DNA from 3 places in the Calderihabitans maritimus genome. Region 1 is predicted to be linked to each of the others. Evidence: riboswitches for the same ligand, from Rfam matches in the RefSeq annotation. Region 1 holds a riboswitch; each other region holds the start of a gene.
The links. A riboswitch is a leader RNA that binds a small molecule or an ion and turns the genes downstream of it on or off. The one in region 1 is predicted to bind cyclic di-GMP.
Positions count from the first base shown of each region.

Region 2: it holds a riboswitch for cyclic di-GMP, as region 1 does, so the genes downstream of both, KKC1_RS05790 (DeoR/GlpR family DNA-binding transcription regulator) here and KKC1_RS10015 (HD-GYP domain-containing protein) in region 1, are expected to answer to the same signal.
Region 3: it holds a riboswitch for cyclic di-GMP, as region 1 does, so the genes downstream of both, KKC1_RS12065 (cytochrome c3 family protein) here and KKC1_RS10015 (HD-GYP domain-containing protein) in region 1, are expected to answer to the same signal.

Region 1 covers NZ_BDGJ01000116.1:6,861-13,296, forward strand. Annotated here, with positions in the region: gene KKC1_RS09985 (molybdopterin-dependent oxidoreductase) at 1-455, shown strand, start outside; partial or broken gene KKC1_RS17545 (response regulator) at 476-715, shown strand; partial or broken gene KKC1_RS17550 (group II intron maturase-specific domain-containing protein) at 782-1,066, shown strand; gene KKC1_RS17070 (peptidoglycan DD-metalloendopeptidase family protein) at 1,247-2,599, shown strand; gene KKC1_RS10000 (spore coat associated protein CotJA) at 2,738-2,944, shown strand; gene KKC1_RS10005 (spore coat protein CotJB) at 2,984-3,220, shown strand; gene KKC1_RS10010 (manganese catalase family protein) at 3,235-3,807, shown strand; cyclic di-GMP riboswitch class I at 3,935-4,019, shown strand; cyclic di-GMP riboswitch class I at 4,139-4,223, shown strand; gene KKC1_RS10015 (HD-GYP domain-containing protein) at 4,309-5,280, shown strand; gene KKC1_RS10020 (bifunctional diguanylate cyclase/phosphohydrolase) at 5,305-6,436, shown strand, end outside.
Region 2 covers NZ_BDGJ01000059.1:6,166-12,601, reverse strand. Annotated here, with positions in the region: gene nrdR (transcriptional regulator NrdR) at 1-223, shown strand, start outside; gene nrdD (anaerobic ribonucleoside-triphosphate reductase) at 239-2,251, shown strand; gene nrdG (anaerobic ribonucleoside-triphosphate reductase activating protein) at 2,276-2,782, shown strand; cyclic di-GMP riboswitch class I at 2,875-2,957, shown strand; partial or broken gene KKC1_RS15680 (ISLre2 family transposase) at 3,010-3,162, opposite strand; gene KKC1_RS05790 (DeoR/GlpR family DNA-binding transcription regulator) at 3,447-4,214, shown strand; gene pfkB (1-phosphofructokinase) at 4,225-5,169, shown strand; gene KKC1_RS05780 (PTS fructose transporter subunit IIC) at 5,200-6,436, shown strand, end outside.
Region 3 covers NZ_BDGJ01000164.1:38,339-44,774, reverse strand. Annotated here, with positions in the region: gene hemA (glutamyl-tRNA reductase) at 1-51, opposite strand, end outside; gene KKC1_RS12075 (precorrin-2 dehydrogenase/sirohydrochlorin ferrochelatase family protein) at 33-668, opposite strand; gene KKC1_RS12070 (NHL repeat-containing protein) at 819-1,772, opposite strand; gene KKC1_RS12065 (cytochrome c3 family protein) at 1,824-2,978, opposite strand; cyclic di-GMP riboswitch class I at 3,270-3,354, opposite strand; gene KKC1_RS12060 (B12-binding domain-containing radical SAM protein) at 3,469-4,914, opposite strand; gene KKC1_RS12055 (hypothetical protein) at 4,914-5,288, opposite strand; gene KKC1_RS12050 (carboxypeptidase regulatory-like domain-containing protein) at 5,464-6,436, opposite strand, start outside.

The DNA of each region.
Region 1 (6,436 bases):
AACCGTACGCTTCCGATCATGGCGTGCGTGTGGTCTTGAACAATTCCAGCCGGGACATATTGATCCAAGGAGATGCTCGTTATCTGAAGCAGGCGTTCCTCAACCTCATGCTCAATGCCGTTCAGGCCATGCCCGACGGGGGAACCATGATGGTAAGCTGCCTGCGGAGGCCGGGAAGCAATCTGGCAGAAGTGGTGGTGCGGGATACAGGGGTCGGCATACCCGCTTCTGACCAACCCAAAGTGTTCGATGTGTTTTTTACGAGGCGTCCGGGTGGTGTAGGAGTAGGGCTGGCCCTGGTGCAGCGGATCATCGACGAGCATCAGGGGTTTATCCGGCTTGAGAGCGAGGTTGGAAAGGGTACGGCCTTTACCATTACTCTGCCTGTAAAGCGGTACTCTTTTGAGCGGAGTACAGGAGGTGATGAGCTGTGGCGGGAAGGCAGGCCGTTTTAGTGATAGATGATGAGCCGAATATGACCTGGCTCTTTAAAGAAGCGCTTGGCCACAGGTACGACGTGGTCGGTGCTCAGGACGGCAGGTCAGGCCTCGAGGTCGTCAGCACACAGCCGGTAGACGTGGTTTTGCTGGATTTGCGCCTGCCTGACATGGACGGGTTGAAGGGAATACACGAGATACGCCGCGTCAACAGTAACCTTCCGGTAATAATGATGACTGCTTACGCAACTGTAAAAAATGCTGTTGAAGCTATGAAAGCCGGTGCGTACGATTATGTGGTTAAGCCCTTTGAAGTTGCTGAAGTGGAGAAGGTGATCCGCGAGGCCCTGGCCGAAACGCCCAGCATTTTCAAGAACCTAGAAGGCTGGATGCGGAGGAGGCTGCGCATGTGCCTCTGGAAGCAGTGGAAGCGAGTGCGGACAAGGTACCGCGAACTGCGTGCACTGGGACTGCCTGAAAGGGTAGTACATGAATTCGCCAACACCCGCAAAGGGCCGTGGCGGATGGCACAGGGGCCAATGAATAGAGCCCTGGGCAACTCATACTGGTAGTCCCAGGGCCTGATGAGCTTAACCGAACGCTATTCTTATCTCCGTCAAGCTTGGTGAACCGCCGGATGCGGACCCGCATGTCCGGTGGTGTGAGAGGACGGGGGTTAGCCGCCCCCTCCTACTCGATATTTTCTGCTTAATGGTATAAATTTACTGTAATAAAGGGTTGAGAAAGTCGATAATTGTCGGTACAATGGATAGTGTGGACAATTTTGGCATGTCAAGGAGCTGAAGTGGGTGGAGTTAAAAAAAGGAAACCACGCGCTTGTGATTCTGCTTGCCATTGCCGCCTTAATCTTGATAGGGTTTGGATACCATCACCAGCAAACGCTGGCTTATGATGTTCTTCTGGACGGAGAGGTAATCGGTCAGGTCAAGGACCCCGGTGAAGCTAAGGACTTGTTACAGAACTACGTGGAGCAGACGGAGAAAAAACTCGGGCAGGAGGTAGAGTTAACTTCCAGCCTGGATTTTGAGCCTAACCGGCTGAAACCGGCGGCGCTGGCCGGTAACCTGGAGAAAATCCTGAGGCAGAAGGTCGAACTCCTGACGGAAGCTTACGTTTTGTACATAGACGGGGAGAAATATTTGGCGGTTTTGAAAAAGGATGATATAACGGGGATTTTAGAAGAGTACAAGAGCCGGTATTTAACCGGTATTGACGAAACAGATGCGGTAGAAGAAGCGGGCTTTAAACAGCAGGTGGAAGTGAAAAAAGAGCAGGTTTCCGTAGATACTCTTGTCACGCCGGAGGAGGCCCGGGAGAAGATCAATGCCCCTCTTAAAGAAGCCCAGGTTGTGAAGGTGCAGAAGGGAGACAACCTTTGGCTCCTGGCCCGGCGCTACGGTACTACGGTGGACGAGCTTACCCGTTTAAATCCTGATATTAAGCCGGAGAGGCTTTATCCGGGAGACGAGCTGGTAATAAGCCCGGAAAAGCCGCTGTTGGATGTAGTGGTGAATTTGGAGAAGACGGTGAGGGAGAAAATTCCCTTTCCTACCGAGTACCGAAAAGACAGCACCATGTTCCGGCGGGAGCGGCGGGTGATACGTCCCGGCCGGGAAGGGGAGAAGGAAGTCACCTACCGGATAGCCCTGGTTAACGGGGTGGAACAGAACCGGGAAGTAGTGGCGGAAAAGGTAATCAGAGAACCGGTCAGCCAGATAGTTAAGGTGGGGACCAAGACGACCGTTTCCCGGGGTGGCCGTAGAAACTACGGAGTAGTTCAAGGAAAAAGGGTGAGCAGCGGTTTTGGCTGGCGGCGGAACCCTATAACCGGGAGGAGACAATTTCACGCGGGAGTAGATATAGCAGCTTCTTATGGAAACGGAGTATATGCCTATGCTGAGGGTAAGGTGGTTTACGCTGGGTGGGCAGGAGGCTACGGAAAGGTGATTTTCATCGATCACGGTAACGGCCTGGAGACCCGGTATGCCCACCTGTCGCGGATATATGTAAAGGTAGGTGAGAAGGTAAGGGCAGGCCAGCGCATCGGTGCCGTGGGGAGTACGGGTAGGAGTACCGGACCGCATCTTCATTTTGAGGTGCGGGTCAATGGCCGGCCACAAAGTCCGTGGAAATACCTGTAGGACAGCACCCGAAGGGGTGCTTTTTTTTATGCTCTGACGGCTGTTGGGCATGAGAGCGGTCTGTACCGTTCGGATCCCTTTTTCATAGTATATATTGAAGCATTATATGCCTGTTATGGATGGGAAAGGAGAGATATTATGAACGGGTATTTTCAAGGCCATTATCCATATCCACCGGGTATGCCCGGGGAATATCCTTGGAAGCCTCCGATGGAATTGCCGCCGGGAATAAAGCTGGCCGAAGCCTATGTGCCCTGGCAAAAGTACACCAAGACTTTCAGTCCCGGTGAAGCTTTGCAAAAAGGGACTCTGTTCCCGGAGCTGTATCGACCCTACGAATATTAGGGATGGAGTGAGGAAACCTTGAGAAGAAAACAGGTGGAAATGTTAAGGGTTATTCAGGAACTGGAGTTCGTCGCGGTGGACCTGAGCCTTTATCTGGACACTCATCCGGAAGACAACCGGGCGCTAGAGCATTACAACCGGGTCACAGAGCAGTTAAACCTCCGGAAACGGGAGTATGAGCAGATTTTCGGTCCTCTGGCGGTCTACGGTTTTTCTCCCAGCCAGTATCCCTGGCGCTGGATTGAGGAACCTTGGCCCTGGGAAATTGATTATTGAGAAAGGGGGATATTATGTGGGTTTATGAAAAAAAACTACAATACCCGGTTCGAGTTTCCAAATGTGACGTTCGGATGGCCAAATACCTCATCACCCAATATGGTGGACCGGACGGCGAGCTGTCCGCGGCTCTGCGATATCTTAACCAGAGATATACCATGCCTACCGGCCGGGCCAAAGCATTGCTCACCGATATCGGAACTGAGGAACTGGCCCATTTGGAGATTATTGCTACCATGGTATACAAATTGCTGAAAGGGGTCCCGCCGGAGAAGTTGAAAGAGGCAGGTTTAGGAGCTCACTATGCTCAGCATGACAGCGCCTTGTTTTTAAGTGATGCCAACGGAGTACCGTGGACGGCGGCGTATATTCAGGCCCATGGCGACCCGGTGGCCGACCTGCATGAAGATATGGCGGCGGAGCAAAAAGCCCGAGCTACTTACGAGCACCTTATCCGCTTGACCGATGATCCGGACCTGAAGGACGGTTTGAGGTTTTTGCGAGAAAGGGAAGTAGTCCACTTTCAGCGTTTCGGGGAAGCGCTGGATCATGTTCAGGGTTACTTAAATGACAAGAAATTTTATTAAAGTTATAAATTATTTTAATTTTACCATAAATTATTAATTTTATGAGGAAATGTTTCCCAAAAATGCTTGAAATAGATGGTAAGTATGGTATAATTACTGACAAAGAACAACAAAAAAACTCAAAATTTGTGTACAAGGGCAAACCTGTCGAAAGGCAGGGGCGCAAAGCTACAGGGTCTAAGGCCGTAAGGCTATGACAGCCAGCTGCCACGGGTAGAAGAGGGCTACCCCGGAATATGGGGTGCCTTTTTGTTTAAATAAGTGGCTTCGCAAAGATTGGTTTAACGGGGTGGATTTTGGTATTACAATCAAATAATTCAAAGTAAAAATCTCGTGTTAAGGGCAAACCTGTCGAAAGGCAGGGGCGCAAAGCTACAGGGTCTAAGGCCGCAAGGCTATGACAGCCAGCTGCCACGGGTAGAAGGAGGCTACCCCGGCAGGGTAGCCTTTTTTTTAAAAAAACAGCCGGAATAGCCGGTGGGCAGGGAAAGGGGGAGAGCCATGAAAAAAAGACGGATTTTGCATCGACTGGTTTCCCTGCGCAAGGAGACCGGGGTGTTGCTTCTGTTTTTACTGATTTTTGAACTGGATGCCGTAGTGTTTCCTCACACTTCTCTGGCGGCAATGTATGCTTTGCCGCTTCTGCTGGCCAGTAGATTGGCTTCGGAAATTATGGTAGCCGGTTTGCTCATGATGGCAATCGTTTACGGAATTGTTTTTGACCCTTACGTACACACAGGGCAGGAAATACTGGTCCGTTATTCCATGATGTCAGCCGTATATGCTGCCGTTATTGTAGCCGGTTACAAAATGAAAAAGAATGCTGCGCGATGGGAGAAGGAAAAAAGCCGTCTGGAAGAACTTAACTCACAGTTGGCCCAGGTTACAGAAGATGTAACCATGGCTCTCGTGGAGGCCATTGAAGCGAAAGACAAGTACCTGGAAGGCCACTCGAGGAAAGTAGCTCACCTGGCTCGATGGGTAGCCCGTTTTATGAAATTGCGGCCGGAGGAAATTGATAACGTGTACTGGGCTGCGTTGTTGCATGACATCGGAAAGATAGGTGTGCCGGAAAGTATACTCAATAAAACGGACAGGCTTACCGCTTCTGAATGGTACCAGGTACAGCAGCACCCTATCATCGGCGCGGAAATACTATCGCGGGTTCCCTCCCTGCAGGCGGTGGTCCCCAGTGTTCTCCACCACCACGAGCGTTACGACGGAAAGGGTTATCCCAAGAGGTTGAAAGGTACGGAGATCCCGCTGGGGGCCCGGATAATAGCCGTGGTCGATGCCTTCGAGGCCATGACTTCTGACCGTAGTTACCGTAAAGGTATGTCTAATGAAAAAGCCATTGAAGAGTTGAAACGTTGTGCCGGGACCCAGTTTGACCCCCGAATTGTGGAAGCGTTTATCAAATGTTTCATGGAAAGAGGAGAAGACCAAGTGGAAAGAAGCTTGAAAGTGGTCTAAAAGGAACGAAAGGATGGAAGGACCTTGGCGAGGAAAAGAAGGAATTTAGCAGATTTATATCACTCGCTCAGTATTGGGGTTACGGCGGTTACCCTCCTGCTCGCGGGCACCGGCTTTATTATAGTAAAATCTCACAGCGGTGAAAGCTGGAACCAGCGGGAGGAAATTATTTTGCTTATTTCCCTTGTGATTTTTGTGCTTAATGCTGCTGCTTTATGGGTCAAAGCTGTTTCCGTTCGAACAACGGAGCGGGAATCTGCCCACCGGGCAACGGATTGGTGGCCGCATTCAGACCCTTTAACCGGTCTGCCCCGGCACCGTTGGTTCGTCGACTATCTGGAAGAAAAACTTGCCGACGGAAATAATAATCGAAAAACGGCAGTTATCTTGCTTGATATAGATAATTTTAAATTGTTTAATCAAACTATGGGCTACCGTCAAGGTGATCAGTTGCTCAAAAGCGTCTCGGAGGTCGTAAGACAAAACTTACGACGGGGCGATGTAGTCTGCCGTTACGGCGCCGATGAACTAGGCATCATTGCCCCGTGCGACTCTTTGGAGGAAGCGAGAGCGTTAGGCAGCCGTTTAGCGGCGGAAATTGAGAGTTGTCCTTTTGGATGTCTAGAGCAACTTCCCGGAGGCATAATAACGGTTTCGGTAGGAGTTGCCGTTTCCCCTGATCACGGGGAAAGCAGCCAGGAGCTTTTAAAACATGCGGAGGAAGCTCTGGAAAATGTCAAGCATCAGCAGTTGGACAAATATGCTATCTATTTTCCGGTTATTAAAGAACTGGAAAAAGGGCTGCTCGCTTCGGAAAAAGATTTTATTACCACCGTTAAGACTCTGCTTTCGCTAGTCAACGCCAAGGACCGTTACACCTACGGGCATACCCAGCGGGTATTGAGGTACGCCCTAATGATTGCCCGTAAACTGGGTCTTCCCGAAGAAGAGATCAAAATCATAGGCTACGGGGCGCTCCTCCATGATTTGGGAAAGGTATATGTCCCCAATATGCTGCTTAAGAAAAAAGGCAAACTGACCGAGGAAGAGTTCGACCTGGTGAAAAAACATCCGGTAATCGGGGCGGAGATTATCAAGCCAATTCGTTCTCTCCGTTCCGTTATCCCTGCCGTACTACACCACCATGAGCGTTATG
Region 2 (6,436 bases), on a different contig from region 1:
TACCAGTCAGATAGAGCATATGGTAAATGAGATCGAGAAAGAGCTGCTGAATACTATGGAACGGGAAGTTAGTAGCAAGCAGATAGGAGAAATGGTGATGGAGCGGTTGCGGAAAATTGATGAGGTGGCTTATGTTCGATTTGCTTCTGTGTACCGTCAGTTTAAGGACCTGCAAACTTTTATGCAAGAATTGGAAAATCTTCTGAAGAACAATAAATCTTAGGAGGAGGTCTGAAGTATGTTTACTCACATCAGAAAAAGGGATGGCCGTATAGTTCCATTCAATGATGCAAAAATTACCGATGCCATCTTTGCCGCTGCCAAGGCTGTAGGAGGGGAAGACCGGCAAACGGCGGTTGAACTTACGGTTGAAGTACTGAAAATGTTGAAACAAAGGTTCAACGGAGATATTTTTGGTGTAGAAGATGTTCAGGATGTGGTGGAAAAGGTTCTTATAGAGCACGGTCATGCCAAGACTGCAAAGGCGTACATACTTTACCGGGACAAGCGTACCCGTATTCGGGAAGCCAAATCTGACCTCATGGAAGCGGTGCAGCAGATTTTAATAGAAACTAACCGGGAAAATGCCAATATTGGGAACTCTCCGTCGGCCAAGATGCTTCAAATAGCCAGCGCAGCCAGCAAAACTTTCTATTTAAACCGGTTCATTCCGGAAGAATTTGCTACGGCTCACCGGTCGGGAGATATCCATATTCATGACCTGGACTTTTACGGAAAGACCCTTACATGTATCCAGATTCCTCTGGGTAAACTGTTGAGAGAAGGGTTTAATAACGGTCACGGGTACATAAGACCGCCTAAACGTCCTACCTCTGCTACCGCTTTAGCTGCTATCATCCTGCAGAGTTCCCAAAATGATATGCATGGTGGCCAATCTTTTCCCTTTTTTGACCGTGACCTTGCCCCTTATGTAGAGAATGCTTCTGAGGAAGAAACCTACCAGGCTATGGAAGCCCTTATTTATAATCTTAATTCTATGCATAGCCGGGCAGGGGCTCAGGTGCCTTTCAGCAACATTAACCTGGGAGCCGATACTTCAGAAGCGGGCCGGAAGGTTACTCGTAACTTGCTCCTGGCTTATGAAGCCGGCCTGGGGCGCGGAGAAAATCCTATTTTCCCTAATATTATTTTCCGGGTTAAAGAAGGGGTTAATTTCAATCCCGGTGACCCTAATTATGACCTGTTCCAACTGGCCATAAGGGTGGCAGCCCGGCGCATGAATCCCACCTTCAGTTTTATGGATTCTTCTTTTAACAGCCCTTATGGAACGGAAGTAGCCTATATGGGATGCCGTACCCGGGTAATTGCGAACCGCCGGGGTCCTGAAGTTACAGAACGGCGAGGTAATCTGTCTTTTACCTCGATTAATTTGCCGCGTCTGGCCATCAGAGCTAAAGGCAACGTGGATAAGTTTTACCAATACCTGGACAAGATGCTGGATGTGGCGGTCCGTCAGTTGTATCACCGTTACGGTGTCCAGGCGAAGTTAAAGGTAAAAGACATGCCTTTTCTAATGGGACAGGGGTTATACTTGGATTCCGAACACCTGGGGATGGATGACTACATAGAGGAAGCCATTAAGCATGGTACTCTTTCTGTCGGATTTATCGGGCTGGCGGAAACGCTAACCGCGCTGACCGGCAAACACCACGGGGAGTCCGAGGAAGCCCAGAAACTCGGCCTGGAAATTGTGGCTTACATGCGCAAGAAGGTAGATGAAGCTGCCGAGGAGTACAATCTTAACTACACCCTTTTGGCTACTCCTGCGGAAGGCCTCTCGGGGAGATTTGTAAGCATGGACCGGGAAGAATATGGTGAAATCCCCGGAGTTACAGATAAAGAATATTACACCAATTCTTTCCATGTACCGGTCAGCTTTCCTATAAGCATGTTTGATAAAATTTCTATAGAAGGGCCTTACCATAAGTATACCAATGCAGGACATATCAGTTATGTGGAGCTGGCCTCGCCACCTCTTCACAACCTGGAGGCAGTGGAAACCATATTACGTCATATGAAAGAATGCGATATGGGTTACGCAGGAATTAACTTCCCCATTGATTTTTGTAACGGTTGCAGCCAGCTGGGTGTAATTAACGAAGATAGCTGCCCGGCATGCGGTTCCCCGGATATCAAGCGGGTAAGACGCATAACCGGATATTTCAGCACGGTGGACAGGTTTAATGATGCCAAACGGGCTGAGTTGAGAGATCGTAGGCCGCATATGTAAACGTAAACTTAAGGAGCGGGTAATATGAAACTGAGAATTGCCGGGATCGTGAGGGAAAGTGTGGTAGACGGTCCGGGTATTCGGCTGGTGATTTTTGCTCAGGGGTGTCCCCATTGCTGCCCCGGATGCCACAATCCCGAAACCCACGACCCCTTGGGCGGACAGGAGACGACGGTAGAAGAAATTGTTGAGCAGGTGCGCCAGTCACGGTTTATCCGAGGGGTCACCTTTTCGGGCGGGGAGCCTTTCTACCAGGCGGAAGCCTTCAGCCTTTTAGGGCGCCGGATCAAAGAACTGGGCAAAGATATTGTTACTTATACCGGTTACACTTTCGAAGAGATCCTGGCCCTCGCGGAGATCAACCCATATTTTGGGGAACTTTTGCAGGTTAGCGACTGGTTGGTGGACGGGCCTTTTATCCTGGCGGAAAGGGACTTGAATTTACCCTTCCGGGGATCCCGTAACCAGCGGATAATTGACGTGCGGCGTTCTTTAAGGCAGGGGAAGGCAGTACCGGCAGAAATTGCGTGACCCATACCACTGGCTGGCGAACAGCTACTGCCCAGTCCACAGGGCGGTAGCTGTTTGTTGGTGTATCTACAATGTTCCGCCTATTCAACTTAACCGGATAAAGGCAAACTTGTCGAAAGACAAGGACGCAAAGCCACGGGCCTAAGCTATAAACTATGGTAGCCGGGTTGTCGAAAAAATTTTGAGTATTGATCGCATGTTTTCGGTATTACCCGACCTCATGCGGTTTTGATTTCCCCTCTCTTTTCCTTTGCCCTTTGTAGACGAATCATTACCCCATCGGCTTCGATGCATAGCTTCAGGGCTACTTCTTTTCCAGCGGGAGCTTCGCCATCTTTAAAAACCGCCGCCCTTTTTTCTTCCCCTTCCTGGTGACGAATATTTAACATGAGACCTCAACTCCTTTCGATTTGTTTTATGGGGTTTTTCGGGTGAGGTCTCTTTTCTTTCTCGGGGGCTATTCCCCTTCCGTTACTTATTAAAATTACGGCCATACCATTTTATGGTATGGGTAAAAGTATATAAAAAATTTTATTGAAATTTTTAAAAATCTTATTGAAATTTTTGAAACGATCAGCTATTATTAATTATAAACAATCAAAAAAAATCAAAAACAGTCAATAATGTGCATCAAATACGAAAGGAAAGGGGTGAGTAGGTGTCATTGTACAGTGAAGAGCGAAAAAAAATTATTTTGGATTATATCCAAAATCATGGGAGGGCTTCCGTACAGGAGCTCACGGAAGTTGTACAGGTCTCCGAATCGACAATTCGTCGTGATCTTAAAGAACTGAAAGAAGCCAGGCTCATAAAACGAACACACGGCGGTGCTTTATCTTTACAAAGCGTAAATTTTGAGCCTACCCTTGGTGAAAAAGAAGTAACTTTTCTAAAAGAAAAGCGTGCAGTTGCTAAAAAAGCGGTGGAACTGATCGAAGAGGGAGACACGATTTTACTGGATGCCGGTACAACCACCTTTGAGTTGGCCAAAGAATTAAAATCTTTTTCAAAATTAACCGTTGTAACAAATGCTGTTAATATTATCCAAGAATTACTTACTCACCCGGGGATTGAACTGGTAGTAGTAGGCGGCATACTAAGAAAAGAAACTCTTGCGATGGTCGGGCCTATAGCTGAACAAGCCTTAAGCATGATTCGTGTTGACAAATTGTTTTTAGCTACAAACGGAATAGATGTAGAAGCAGGTCTGACAACTCCTAATTTAATAGAAGCAGCTACAAAAAGAAAAATGATAAGTATAGCAAAGCAGGTTATTTTATTAACAGACCATAGTAAAGTTGGGGTAATATCTCATGCCAAAATAGCCGATATTAATGAAATCAATCAAATTATTTTAGATGATGCAGTAGACGAGCACTTTAGCAGTCAAATTAAAGCATTGGGTGTTGGGATACATCTTGTTCACCCATAGGAGGAAACATATGTTGCCAAAAGTTGTAACCGTCACGCTTAACCCGGCGCTGGACAAAACGATCATCATTCCTCGATTGGATGTAGGGGGGCTAAACCGTGTCGAACAGATGCGCCTAGATCCCGGTGGAAAAGGTGTTAATGTAGCAAAGGTACTAAAGAAGTTTGCTATTGATGTAATTGCTACCGGATTTATCGGGAATTCTCAAGGGGGGGTTATTCAAAAAAGTTTAAAAGACCTAGGGATAAAAACAGAGTTTGTGGAAGTTCAGGGGGTAACTCGTACCAATTTAAAAATTGTTGATAACCAAACGAAATTGACAACTGAAATTAATGAACCTGGTTTTGAAGTATCAGCCGAAGATTTAACTAAATTTCGGGAGAAATTATCTAACCTTCTACAGGATGCTTCCTTTCTTATACTTGGGGGAAGCTTGCCGCGTGGAGTTCCAGAAGATATTTATAAAGATTACATCACCCTTGCCAAGGGGAAAAATGTAAAATCAATCTTGGATGCCGACGGAAAGGCACTAAAGGAAGGCATTAAAGCACGCCCTTTTGCGGTGAAACCCAACATCCATGAGCTTGAACAGTTAGTAGGACGTTCGCTGCCAACCGAACAGGACATTGTTACCGCCGGCCAAGAGCTGATTCATGAAGGGGTTACGGTTGTTGTTGTTTCCATGGGCAGCAAGGGATCGATCGTTCTGGACAAAAAAGAAGCTTATCGCGTAACACCTTTCCCAATTACTCCGCAGAGTACTGTCGGAGCGGGAGATTCGATGGTTGCTGCTATGACTTATGCCTTCCTGGAAAATAAATTATTGGAAGAAGTAGCGCGGTGGGCTACCGCTGCAGGTACGGTAACGGCTTCTAAGGCAGGCACGGAAGTATGTTCCTTTGCCGAAGTGCAGCGTTTATTAAATGATGTAAATGTTACAAGGATCCAACTTTAAAAAGCATCAAGACAAGGAGGAAAGAATATTATGAAGAAAATTTTAGCAGTTACGGCGTGTCCCACTGGTATTGCACACACATACATGGCGGCTGAAGCGTTAAAAAAAGCAGCTGAGGAAAAAAATATAGAAATAAAGGTGGAGACCCGCGGGGCCGTTGGTGTTGAAAACGCTTTAACCGAAGAGGATATCGCGGAAGCTCATGCCATCATAATTGCGGCAGATACTGATGTGGATGAGGGGCGCTTTCGAGGCAAGCCTGTGGTAAAGGCTTCAGTTGGTGAGGCCATTAAAAATCCTGGTAAACTGTTAGATGAAGCGTTGGACAAAAAGCCTACATCACAGGACTATATTGCAGAAATACAAAAAACCAAAGCCGAGCGCACTGCACAGCGTACAGGTGTTTATAAGCACTTAATGAACGGTGTTTCCTACATGATACCGCTGGTGGCCGCCGGGGGACTTATTATTGCAATTTCATTTATCTTTGGCATTGAAGCCTTTAAAGAAGAAGGTACCCTTGCTGCCGCTTTAATGGATATCGGGGGCGGTTCAGCCTTTGCTTTGATGGTACCGGTTCTGGCAGGTTTTATTGCATATTCCATTGCCGAAAAGCCTGGTCTTGCACCTGGACTGGTAGGTGGTATGCTGGCGTCCAAAATTGGAGCCGGGTTCCTGGGCGGAATTATTGCCGGTTTTATTGCCGGATACATTGCTAAATGGTTAAAAGATGCCATCAAACTGCCAAAGAACCTGGAAGGCTTAAAACCCATCTTAATTATACCTTTCTTGGGAACATTAGCAACCGGTCTGCTTATGATTTATGTCGTCGGCGGTCCGGTAAAGGCTATTATGGATGGTCTGACCAAGTGGCTGTCTGGATTAACCGGAGCCAATGCCGTTATCCTTGGTTTAATTCTGGGAGCTATGATGGCCTTTGATATGGGTGGCCCGGTAAATAAAGCCGCTTACACCTTTGCTGTGGGGCTTTTGGGAAGCGAAATTTACGGGCCGATGGCTGCTGTAATGGCTGCAGGTATGACACCGCCGTTAGGGCTGTGGTTGGCAACGCTTCTTGCTCCGAAAAAGTACACGCCGGAAGAAAGGGAAGCGGGAAAAGCAGCTGCTGCTCTTGGAATTTCCTTTATTACAGAAGGAGCAATACCCTTTGCTGCGGCTGACCCGTTCCGTGTCATTCCGGCCATTATGGTCGGTTCCGCAGTAACAGGTGCGTTGTCTATGTTATTTGGGGCAACTCTGCGAGCGC
Region 3 (6,436 bases), on a different contig from region 1:
CACCTCCACAGGAGCCGTTTTGTGATTTAAACCTACCGTAAGGATAAACATCTACTTATCCGCTCCCTTATCATTTTTTTGTTCCCCTGCTTGATCAATTCCAGCAGGTCACTCTCTACCAGACAGCGAAAAACTTCTTTCCTCTTAAGGGGGTCCTGACAGGCCTTCAGAACCTCATCTCGCACTTCTCCCAGCAGGTCGGTAAGCTCGGCGTACTCCGGGCCAAACTCTTCTTCCAGCTTTTTTTTGATTTTTCCGGCCAGGTACGGACTTTTACCCCCGGTGGACACGGCAATGGCCAGCGAACCCCGACGCAATACGGCCGGAACTATAAATGTACACAAAGCGGGAGCGTCTACTACATTCACCGGTATGTCTCGCGCATGGCATTCCCGGGCTACCTGCTCGTTAACGCTTTTGTCACCGGTAGCGCTGACCACCAGGAAATACCCTTCCACATCTCCGGCCTGGTAGGGTCGCGCCAGATACTGGATGGCGCCACGGCGGGCCAGCTCTTCCAGTCCACCGGTCAGCTGGGGACTGATTACGGTAACCGCCGCCCCGGCCCTCAGCAAATCTCTAACTTTTCGTTCCGCAACCTTTCCCCCGCCCACCACCAGGCAAGGTCTCCGGGAAAGGTCAAAAAAGACCGGGTAATAACTGGTCATCCTATCATCCTAACTCGGGAAATAATGTCCCTCTAATTATAACATTATCTCTTTAGAATATTAACCCGGTTTGAGAAAGTTGTAACAAGCAATCGGTTAACTTATTCGAGATTTGTCAGGCATTTCCTGCTTCCAGTCTAAAAATGTTTTCTATTCCCAAATTTGAATCCTTCCGTTACCGGTATCAGCAATAAATATCTTACCCTCCCGGACAAAAATCCCCATCGGGAATTTTAAGTCCCTACCAAAGCTGAATATTTCCTCTCCCTTAAGATTAAAAACGCGGATCACTCCCGCCAAAGCGTCCACCGCCATGACTCTGCCTAATTCATCCACAGCTACTCCGCGCAAAGCGACAAAAGGTCGACCACCGTTTGCGGTTCCGTCAACCGTAAATTTCACCTTCCCTCGGGCGTCAAACACCTGAATGCGCCGGTTGCCCGCATCCGTTACCCATAACCTTCCTTGCGTGTCTACCGCTATCCCGTGGGGATACTGTAATATCCCTGGCTCCCCTGCTTTCTTTCCCAAGCTTTTGAGCACCCGGTTCTTCTCGTCCAGGATAACGACGCGGTGCCCTTTCAGGTCCGATAAAATTGTCTGACCCTTGCCGTCTATCACTACGGCTCCCGGCCGCACCGTACCCAGCTTATCTTTTACCACTACTTCCCGGGCTTTTTCGGAAAAACCCAGCTCAAAAACAACCTCTCTCCCGGCATCCGCGACCAGGATATTGTCCCCCCGCTTCACTATACCGTATAGATAGCTGTCGCTCGATCTTCCCGGTGGCGTGAAACTACGCATGTGTTCACCGGAGGCGCTAAAAACCTCCACTCTGCCCCTGCCCGCATCCGAGACATATACATTCCCGACTTCGTCCACGTAAACGCCTACCGGTCGAATAAGCCTGTACTCCCCGTGCCCGCCAATACTTCCCCGGTATTGAGGCACACGGTTGAACGCCTCTTGCTTCTCTTCATTCTGCCTCCGCCTCTCCAACCCTGCTTCCATCTTTACCAAGCCTGCGTAAATATAGGAGATTACGGCGGTTAGAATAAGCAATCCCAGCACTGCTATCAGCCAAATACGATCTCCTTTTTTCACCGTTTCTCCCCCAAAAAGGGAGCAACTGCCCGCGGCAGTTGCTCGTTAAGTTTAATATACGTTACGGTAGACGCTATTTGTTTCATCATGGTTCACGTCGTGACAGCTCAGAAAACAAGCACCGCCCTCAATGCTATTGTAATTGTGCTTGTAAGTGGGGTCATCATAAATATATGCTGAAACCGTACCGGCGGGAAATCCTACCAGGTGCTTCTCATAGGGGTTTTCCGCCGTAAGAGGTCCATGCGGGCGGTGGCATTCACGGCAGACAGCCGTGCCCTTACTGGTATCGTCCAGATGTAACTCGTGGAGGTTGCGGTTGTACTGGTCGTCATAGAAACCGCTGCCTGACCCCAAAATTTCCGTCTCAGTATGACAGTTGCTCCGGAAACAGGTCTTAAAATCATTAGCGTCGAAGTACACGCTACGGTTAACACTCGCATTCATATCATAGGAAGCAATAAGATACTTTTCTTCCGGGCCGCCGTGAGGATCATGACAGGAACTGCATTCGTAACTTTCATGCGCATTGATATAAGTATCCTCGTACACACTCTTCCCTTCCCAGCCGCTCCCTGAGCTGGCTGAATGGCAATCGTAACACAGAGTGCGGTCGTTATCCAAATATAACAAATAAGGATACTGGCTGCCGTGCTGCTCGTGACAACCGTTACAACTAATACCGGTACCTGAAACCGGTTCCAAACTGCCAGCATCGTGACCACTACCGTCCTGAGGATAATAGGTTTCTTCGGCCGGGTGGCAGGACCAGCAAAACTTTTCCCCTCCTCCCTGGTAATACACCGTCTCGTTCACACTGGCCTGTAGAATCCTGGGGGAGCTGACTGGAGTGAGGTGAGGATTATGACAGTTATTGCAACTGATAACTTGTTCCGGAACGGGATGGCGGTACGTTTTGGAAAACTCATCATATACCTGGTCATAAACACTCTGTCCCACTGTGCTGTGGCAGACGTAACAAAGGTCGGTTACCGAACTTTCGTTAATTAGCTTTTCCCCTTCCGCCCCGTGACTGGTATGGCACTGAGCGCAAAACTGCGTATCGGATGTATAGCTGCCGTGGGGTTCAGGATAATACTGCCCAAACCCCGTAGAAATGCGTAATAAACTCCCCAAAGCCATTAATACCAGAACCGTTAGAGTCAGCCGCCCTGCCCGAACGGTGCCTCTCAAATCTATCATCATGACATCACTCGCCCTGTTACGAAGGTTATTCATCCTTGAAAACACTACTTCTTATTACATGCAGACACCCCGATAGTCCCTCCGCAACAGGTGATTGCTTCTACCGGTGCTGCCGTCGTCGTACGGTTCTCGCCGTCGCGGGTAAGCTTCTGACACCCATGACTTGGTAGCACCAGCACCTCGAGCACCCTGCTACGGCAGAACAACCGGGGTGCATGCGAGAGCTGCCATAACAAGCAGTTGGCCCGCCGTAAAAAAAAGCTACCCCATCCGAGATAGCCCTCTTCTATCCGTGGCAGCTGGCTGTCATAGCCCTACGGCCTTAGACCCTGTAGCTTTGCGTCCCTGCCTTTCGACAGGTTTGCCCTTAGCACAATATTATTAATTTTTTAATCTTCTTTACATAATAATAATTAAATTTGCTATTAATTTCAAGTATTTTCTCAACAATTTTCAACGATTTTTTCTCTTTTCACCAGGAACTTCCTTATTAATCCAAAAGTTTAAGCAGATCCCGAACCATTTTGGGCATCCTGCCTAGACTGAGCACATGCTTCTGCAGAAAGGAATTGTCCATAATGGCACGCATACACTGAATGGCATAGCGGCGCTTGAACTCATTTTTCAAAGAGGTCCATTCCGGAATTTTACCAAAGTAAAATGAACGGTAACATTCCAAAACCTTTTGAAACAACTCGTCGGTAGTCATAGCCTCAGGCTTAATTACCGGTTCAACCAGGTTGTACTTAGCATAATCATAAGTAGCCACGTAGTTCTTTACCTCCTCATACATATCAGCATAGGGCCAGGGAGCAAGCAGCAGAAAATGGGCAAAATCGGGGTTGTAGGCCTTGGCCATGGCCAGCGTCTGCTTGATACTTTCCGGTGTTTCATCAGGTGTCCCTAAAACAAACGATGTCTCCGAAACTATCCCCGCCCGGTGGATAATGTCCAGCGCTCTTTTGGAATCACTTTCCTGAATGCCCTTGCTAAACTTATCCAGAATACCCTGGCTGGTAGCTTCAATCCCCACGTAAATATGAATAATGCCTGCCCGCCGGTATTTGTCTATAATGTCTTCATCCCGAATGATATCATCTACCCGGGTTTCAATGAGAAACAGAGCGTTCAATTTCTTAGAAATCAAACCGTCCAGGATGTTCTCCCAGCGTTCCCGGTCCGCTGTAGGATACTCATCGGCGATAAAAAAAATGTCTACCCCATACTCTTTCACCAGGTATTCAATTTCGGTCAGTACATTCCCAGGGCTGCGAGCTCGCCAGGTCTGCCGCCAAAATTTTTGCTGAGAACAGAACTTACAGGTATGCTTGCAGCCCCGGGAGGTAGAAATAATAGCCAGCCGCGATCCCGGATACACGTAAAAGGTGTAATCTTCCCAATCCAACAGATCCCAGGCAGGTGTGAGCTCATCGAGGTTTTGAATAAACCCCCGGTCCGGGGTAACCAAGACCTCATTACCTCTTCGCAAAGCAACTCCCGGTACTTCTGCCGGGTTACCACCGCTTTCTAGAACCTCCAGCAGATGAGGAAGAGTATACTCCCCCTCTCCTCGCACTACATAATCAATGGAAGGGTGACCCTCCAAAACTTCCTTATAACAAAACGTGGCATGAACTCCGCCGATAACCGTTATGATTTGCGGGTCAATTTCTTTTACCCGGCGCAAGAGTTCAGTTGCAGCAGGAAAACTGGCGGTGTACGCGGTAGTACCCACCACCTGCGGACCGTAATTCCTGATATTATAAATTATCTGCTCCAGCCGGTGTCCTTTGGACATGGCGTCATAAATTTTTACTTCATGTCCCGCTTTACGCAATTCTCCGGCAATGTAAACGAACCCCAGGTGGGGCCACCTGCCAGCAGATTCCACGACGCCGCAGTGGTAATCGGGGGTTACCAGCATGACTCTGGCCATCAGGCATCACCTGCCTTCAATTGCTGTTGCAACCTGTATGCTCTGATTTCAATTACAATCCCTAACAGTACCACGCTAAAAAGGAGGATATGCTTGATTATCAATGCCGTCACCTGGCCTCGCCCGGCGGCGGGTAGGTACTCATACTGATAGTAAGCCAGCGCCCGCCCCACTCCGAACAAGAGGTTCAGAACAAGGCTGCCCAGAGAAACCCGGAACAACGTGGGGAAAATTTCGCTGTAAAACCGGGCCACCTGCGAATGCCCGTTCCGCTTCACTCTGGATGTCAGCCACCATATGACCGCGGCGCTGCATAACCACAGCGCCGCGGTCAAATCATGAAAGAAATTGTTAAACATAACTAGAAGGGCCATAGATTATTAACCTCCTGCCTGTTCATCCGTCCCCCTAGAGAACACTTTCCCACAGCATGTATAGTTTCGACCTAAACCGCCATATCCTGCCGCAAATATCTCGTCTACAATTTTTGAAAAAACCAACGTCGTTAGGTGAATGTGGTTCACTTTAGCAACAGTTCTTCCTATTTCGTCAGTACACTTGCTCCTGTACGCTGGGAAGTTCCCCGTTAACCTCCTCACTCCCGTTTGACAGGTCATTGTCCGACTCTCTCACAGTTGAAGCATCATGAATAACATCTCCCATCCCAGGCAAGTCTTGTGTCCCCGTACCCGCCTCCTGGTTAACGCTTTCAAGTGCCGCTGGGATTTCATTGCCCACGCTAGGCGAATCATAAACCGAATCTCCTACACTGGGGGTGCCATGAATAACATCTCCTGCTCCCGGCTGATTTTGCTTTACCGTATCCGCTTTTGGCCGGGACCGGGAACTGCCGCCAACCGAAAGCTCCCGATTTTCTTGCGGCGTTCCATATACTGTATTTTCGACCGATGAATTCTCACCGTAAACAGCTTCAGGTACAGAGGGGGATACGGGCCCCACTCCGCTCAGCATCACACGCAGTTCCTGCGGGTGTTCGTCCAACCATATCATTTTTTTCTTGCGGTGTTTACCCTGGGATACAGATAACAAGTACCTCCCCGGCGGCACTTCTACCAGGGAAAACCATCCCCCCAAAGCGGTAGAAAGCCTAATTCTTTGGTCCGGAACGTTCTGGTTAACCAAGGTAACCGTTACTCCCTCCAGTGGCTCACCCCATTCGTTGGTCACCTGCGCTTTCAATGAGGTGGTGCGAAACATAGCGCAGTCCTGAGTTAGGTCGTCATTTAACTCGACCCCGAATTCTTCCGGACTATAGCCAGGATGTTCAAACAGCAAGATATACTTACCCGGGCCTACTCCCTCTAGCGAGTAATTACCTGCCGCATCGGTAACTGTGCTGAACTGGGTAGCCTTGCCGTCCCACATTAAACTGACTGTGACACCAGACAACGGCCTTCCGGTGGAATTTTCGGTAACATTGCCGCTGATTTTCAGAGTACCCTCAGGGGCCATGACTTTTCTGTTGGATCTTGCCTTCAGAAAGACCAAAGGCTTGGGCAAC